One region of the Blautia sp. DFI.6.71 genome, then DNA from elsewhere that is predicted to be linked to it. Evidence: riboswitches for the same ligand, from Rfam matches in the RefSeq annotation. Region 1 holds a riboswitch; the other holds the start of a gene.
What was found. Region 1 has a riboswitch for thiamine pyrophosphate ahead of thiS (sulfur carrier protein ThiS). Riboswitches for the same ligand answer to the same signal wherever they lie in the genome.
Positions count from the first base shown of each region.

Region 1 (3,426 bases):
TTTTGTCTGTGAAGAAACAGTTCGAAGAAGAACTGGTAAAAGAAAAGATTGCCATGCATATGAGCGGATATGTGCGCATTGAGAAGAATCCTTTTGTACGTGCTGTTCCGTTGGAGATCAAGAAATATTTTCTGATGATCGGAGCCAATCTGGGAAGCAGGAGCATTACGGCAGTTTATTCTAATATCGGCATTATTCGTTTGCCGGAGGAGTATAAAGAATATATTCAGCATTTTGGGATTTTTGCAAGTACCAATTCTTTGCAGATGTGTTCCTGTTCTTATGGGGATGAGATGGTACTGGGATTTACTTCCAAGATACCGGATGACAGTATCCAGAGGAATTTCCAGCGGATGCTCGGCGAGGAGAATGTTTCCCACAGAGAATTAAAGAATGAATTTCCGGGATATGGAGAAAAGCACAGGCTTGAGAAAAAAGAAAATCAGAAGGTTATTCAGACTTTCAGCTTCCTGTGTCTGGCAATTGCGGTAATTTGCGGAATGATTAATTTTATGATGGCAGGTGTACTGAACTGGTTCTGGTTTGCAGGAGCAGGATGTGCCTGTGCATGGCTGGTTGTTATGGTAGCATATTATAAACGCAGGAATATTCTGAAGAATGAAATGTGGCAGCTTTTGCTCATATCAGTAATTGCGATCCTATGGGACCGGTTTACCGGATGGAAGGGCTGGTCTGTGGATTTTGTGATTCCTTTCGGGATATTGGCAGTGCAGTTTTCTGTTCCTGTGATCGCAAAAATAAACCGTCTGGAAAGGGAAGAATATCTGTTTTATCTTGTACAGGCCGGAATTGCAGGACTGATTCCGATGATATTGGTTTGGACTGGAATCGTGCAGTTTGCCGTACCTTCCGTAATCTGTGCCGGAATCAGTTTTCTGACATTGGCTGCACTGTTTATCTTCTGCAAGAAGGATACGATGCGGGAGTTTCATAAGAAACTGAGGATGTAGAAATATGGTCTTGACACACATGGGATAAAAGATTATACTTTATCCATGTAAAGAAAGGGGAGCTTGTGAGTGCAGGCTGAGAGGAAGTCATCAACTTCGACCCATATACCTGATTTGGATAATGCCAACGTAGGAACCTATAAGATATGATTTTAAAGGGAGATGACTGGCATCTCCTTTTTATTTATCTCATGCATTTGAAGAAATTCAGCTGTCCGGTAATCAATCTGTAATAAGTGAGAGAAAACCGGGGGCTTACAGGGAAATTTACATTATAACAGATGAATATGGGGAAAGATGAGAGTGAACAGAGTTCATGAAGGGGTGCACCACCGCGGGTGTATTCTTTTGTGGACTCTTTTTTATGTTGTAGAGGCCGGACCTTCTTTTCCCGGAAAGGAGAAAGTATGCTTATTACTGTTAATGGAAAAACAAAAGAATTGCAGAATACTCTTACAATAGGGCAATATCTGGAGGAAAACAGCTATGTGCCCAGCCAGATCGCAGTAGAATTAAATGAAAGAATTCTGTCAAAAGCCGAGTACAGCACTACTGTTTTACATGAAAATGACATACTGGAAATAGTCAGCTTCATGGGAGGTGGAAGATAAACAGGAATATCCTGATATCACATTATAATATACGAAAGAAGGACTTAAATTATGAGTACAAATAATGAAGACAAACTGATTCTGGGAGGTCATGAATTTACTTCCCGTTTTATTCTGGGATCCGGAAAATTTTCTCTGGATCTGGTGAAAGCATGTATTGAAAAGGCAGATGCGCAGATCATCACTCTGGCTCTGCGTCGTGCCAATGAAGGTGGACTGGCAAATATTCTGGACTATATTCCGAAAAATGTTACTCTTCTTCCCAATACTTCAGGTGCCAGAAATGCAGAAGAAGCAGTTCGTATTGCCAGACTTTCCAGAGAAATCGGATGCGGTGATTTCGTAAAGATCGAAGTGATCCATGATTCAAAATATCTGCTTCCGGATAACTATGAAACTGTTAAAGCTACAGAAATTCTTGCAAAAGAAGGATTTGTAGTAATGCCTTATATGTACCCGGATCTGAATGCAGCCAGAGATCTGGTAAATGCCGGAGCTGCCTGCATCATGCCGCTGGGTTCTCCGATCGGCTCTAATAAAGGTCTGTGCACTAAGGAATTTATCCAGATTTTGATTGACGAAATTGAGCTCCCAATCATTGTAGATGCAGGAATCGGACGTCCTTCTCAGGCGTGTGAAGCCATGGAGATGGGGGCATCTGCAGTTATGGCAAATACTGCGATTGCCACAGCAGGTGATGTGCAGATAATGGCTGAAGCATTTAAAAAAGCTATTGAAGCAGGACGAAGTGCATACCTTGCCGGACTGGGAAGAACCCTGGAAAAAGGTGCAAGCGCATCCTCTCCACTGACTGGTTTTCTTCATGAGTAATAAATAAAAAATCATTCTAAAATGAGATTTTTGATTATAGCAATCCTCGTAAATAATGCATTTAAGACAGTTCAGCAGCGTGCGAAAGACAAGGAAGATATCTGCAGGCGTGCTGACGCACGGCAAAGATATCTGACGCAGGATTTCACACTCTGATGGGCTGGATTAAGATGCATTATTTTAGAGGATTGCTATAACTGCGGAGTAGGTATTAATTTATAGGAAAACGAAAGTTGCCAAATGGTAATAAAGAGGAGAAAACATCAATGGAAACAACAGAAAAAAATATGGAACATGGTGAACACTTCAACGAAAGTATTGTCAATGAAGTGATTCTGGAAGATATGAAAAAGAACAGGATCGATCATATGAAATATCTTCCGGGAATGGAAGTACTGGAAGAATCAGACGTGATGGATCAGGTTATTTCTGCCATGAATGCTTACGATTATGATAAATATACAGAGGCAGATGTACGCAGGGCACTTGCTCATGATAACCGTACACCAGAGGATTTTCAGGCACTGCTGTCTCCGGCTGCATTGCCTCTTCTGGAGGAAATCGCACAGGCTGCGCAGAAAGAAACCAGGAAACATTTTGGGAACAGTGTGTATATGTTTACCCCTATTTATATTGCAAATTACTGTGAGAATTACTGTATTTACTGCGGATTTAACTGCCATAATAAGATCCGCAGAGCAAAGCTGAATGCAGAAGAGATTGATAAGGAAATGGCTGCTATCGCAAAGACAGGACTGCAGGAAATCCTGATTCTTACAGGAGAGAGCAGAGCAAAATCTGATGTAAAATATATCGGAGAAGCATGTAAGATTGCCCGGAAATATTTCAAAGTAATCGGACTTGAAGTTTATCCTATGAATTCAGATGAGTATGCACATCTCCATGAATGCGGAGCTGATTATGTAACGGTATTCCAGGAGACTTATAATTCAGATAAGTATGAAACTCTGCATCTTGCAGGGCACAAGCGTATATTTCCTTATCGTCTGAAC
Region 1 is NZ_JAJDMJ010000003.1:28,938-32,363, reverse strand. It holds gene LJE12_RS02870 (DUF6320 domain-containing protein) at 1-971, shown strand, start outside; TPP riboswitch at 1,017-1,125, shown strand; gene thiS (sulfur carrier protein ThiS) at 1,379-1,582, shown strand; gene LJE12_RS02860 (thiazole synthase) at 1,634-2,413, shown strand; gene thiH (2-iminoacetate synthase ThiH) at 2,680-3,426, shown strand, end outside.

Region 2 (3,426 bases), on a different contig from region 1:
CAAAAATGGAAATCTTCCCTGCAGGTGCATAGGTGTATGCAGCCGTAATCGTAAACTGTCCACCCGCTGCGAATAATCCTGCCATCAGCAATGTCACAAGCTGCTTCATATTCATGGGTGTGAAATGGAACAACATCCACGGCACAACCGACAAACAGGAGAAAAATGAAAAATAAAACACGATAACCGGTCCCTTCACTCCGTGAGTTCCCAGTACACGCACCATCGTATAGGCAATTCCTGCCCCCAGTCCACCGCAGACTCCTATCAGTGCCGGAACAAGTGCCGCATTCTGAAATCCCGGTTTCACTACAAATAAACATCCTATAAACGCCAGCGCAACACACGCAGCCTGCACCGGTCTGATCTTTTCCTTTAACAAAAGGAATGAAAAAATAATCGCAAAAAACGGAGACAACTTATTCAGTATCGATGCATCTGCCACCAACAGATGATCAATGGCATAAAAGTTACACAGAATCCCCAGTGTCCCGCACACACAACGCAAAATCAGCGGTCCCCAGTATTTCTTATCCACCTTCGGCACTGTACGATTCTTACAGAGAATCGCCGCTGCAAACACCGCCGCCACCAGATTCCGGAAGAAACTCTTCTCCACAGACGGCAGATCACCTGCCAGACGCACACTCACATTCATACAAGCAAAGAAAAACGCCGACAGGATGATCATTATCATACCCTTTATGTAATTTTCCTGTTTCATCAGATTTAACCTGCCTTTCTGTCCATGCAGACAGCTTCTTTTTATCATATGCTGTCTGTCATCTACCTGTTAATCATAGCACGGACAATCGTTTTAGTACAAATAGATTTTTTATTTCAATTCGTCCTAAACCATGATATACTATAAGAGCTGTCGAACCTCCAGCAGAAAGGAGGTGAGTTTCATGGAAGAAATTCTCGTCACATTTCTTGTCTCTGTTTTAGCAGGCGTAGTTAGCTACTACATATGCAAATGGCTGGACGGCAGACGCTAGACAGCAACAGCCCAAACGGAACAGCTCACCGTAACGAGCAAGAAAGCCCTCAGAGCTGCAACTCTGAGGGCTTTTGTTTCTTTAGTTCGCTTCATGGAATCTCGTCACATTCCTTAGCTACTGTTAGTATATGCTGAAAAAAATAAAAAGTCAACTTAAAAATAATATTAGGTAGTGTAAATTTACTGTAGGAAATTTACACTGCTTTTACATCCCATTGACTTTTCCAAAAGCTTGTGTTACTCTAAAGCGTGTTTGAAAAATTGTAACGCACATCTTGCGTAAAGCATTTTTCAAATACGCTCTAACAAAAGAAAATCTGCATAATGGATAATAACAACGGGAGCCTGTGTGACAAGCTGAGAGGAAGATTGATCTTCGACCGCACCTGATATGGATAATGCCAGCGTAGGGACTGTATTTGTATATTAAAATCTGCCAGTGTGTTATTCCGGCAGATTTTTTTGCAGGATTTTATCTGCTTCCTGCACAACTGATAATGTCTGCTTCGGCAGACCAAATCTTCATTTCAAGGAGGTTCATTATTATGAACACAGACAGATCAAAAACACTCAGAATGGTCATGCTCGCCATGATGGTTGCCATCGGCGTTGTCATCTCACCTATTTTGAGAATCGAGGGTATGTGCCCTACTGCACACCTGATAAACATCGTCTGTTCCGTACTTCTGGGACCGTGGTATTCATTGCTTTGTGCCACTCTCATCGGAATCATCCGAATGATGTTTATGGGTATCCCGCCACTTGCACTGACAGGTGCCGTATTCGGCGCATTTTTATCAGGCGTTTTCTACCGCGCTTCTCATGGAAAGATTATCTGCGCAGTGATCGGTGAAATCTTCGGAACCGGTATCATCGGCTCTCTGGTTTCCTATCCTGTAATGGCATTTCTTATGGGCAGAAGCGGACTGAACGCATTTTTCTATACACCAATGTTTCTGGCAGCAACCTGCATGGGCGGCACCATTGCCTATTTCTTCCTGAAGGCCTTAAGTCACGCAGGAATGCTTGCCAAATTTCAACAAAGCCTTGGAGCAAAAGTATATGACCGTAAATCAGACAAATCCCAGACAACTGACCAGAGCAGCCCAACCGCTGATTCACTGCATCACTAATCCAATTTCTATTCATGACTGCGCTAATATTATTCTGGCGGCCGGAGGCCGCCCGATCATGGCAGAACATCCTGCTGAAGTAGCTGAGATCACCAGCCATGCTCAGTCACTGGCACTGAATCTTGGAAATATCACCGATGCGCGTATGAAATCCATGCCTGAATCTCTGAAAATCGCTGCCAGTCTCCACATACCTGTTATGCTTGATCTGGTAGGAACCGCCTGCAGCAATCTGCGCTATGAATTTGCGCAGAAGCTTATGAACATCCACATGCCTGAACTCTTAAAAGGAAATATGTCTGAACTTCTTGCCATGTCCGGACAGACCGCACATGCAATCGGAATTGACGCAGGCGTACAGGATGTGCTTACAGATGCCAATCGTTCCCATCTGAAAGAACTGTTCCAGGAAAAGGCTTCCCAGTGGAATACCACACTTCTTATCACAGGCAAGGAAGATATGATCGTCTCTGCCAGTAAGTGTGAATTTATTACAAACGGTACTCCTGCCATGTCACAGATCACAGGAACCGGATGTATGCTTGGAATGATCTGTGCCACCTATCTGGCAGTTACAGACCCATTTACAACGGCCCTGTCAGCAGCCAGAGAATTTGGCACAGCAGGAGAAAGAGCAGAGAAAAACAGCTCCGGCCCCGGAAGCTTCCAGACAGAGCTGTTCGATCAGTTTTACAATCTTTTATAAAAAAGTTCCCGTCAGACAATATGGACAAATTTCTTCCATATTATCTGCGGGAACTTTTTTATGCTATTTCCGCACTGCGCATCTTTCCCAGTTCTCGTCTCGCAAACACAATTGCCAGCACAAATGCCGCTGCATCTGCGATCGGTCCTGCATACATCACTCCATCAATTCCCATAAACAACGGGAAGATAATGATCAATGGCAGAAGAAAAATCACCTGCCGTGTCAGAGACATTACAATACCCAGCTTCGCCATACCGATAGAAGTAAAGAAACCGGAAGATACCGGCTGGATACCGTTTGCAAAAGTCATAAACATAAATATTTTCAAGTAGCGTTCTGCAAACTGAAAATACAGCTCACTTCCTGTTCCGAAGATACCCACGATCTGGTGTGGAAATATCTGGAAACAGAAAAAAAATATCGTTGCAATTACTGTACAGGCAGTTACAGAATAACGGTATGCCTGTCTTACTCTGTCATATTTCTTTGCTCCGTAATTAAATCCCCAGATTGGCTGACTGCCCTGAGAAATACCAATACAGATTGCCATAAACACCATATTGACTTTGGAGATAACACCTACA
Region 2 is NZ_JAJDMJ010000058.1:15,698-19,123, reverse strand. It holds gene LJE12_RS16950 (DMT family transporter) at 1-724, opposite strand, end outside; TPP riboswitch at 1,328-1,431, shown strand; gene thiW (energy coupling factor transporter S component ThiW) at 1,546-2,133, shown strand; gene thiM (hydroxyethylthiazole kinase) at 2,063-2,839, shown strand; gene LJE12_RS16935 (MATE family efflux transporter) at 2,898-3,426, opposite strand, start outside.
Region 2: another riboswitch for thiamine pyrophosphate. It lies ahead of thiW (energy coupling factor transporter S component ThiW); the one in region 1 lies ahead of thiS (sulfur carrier protein ThiS).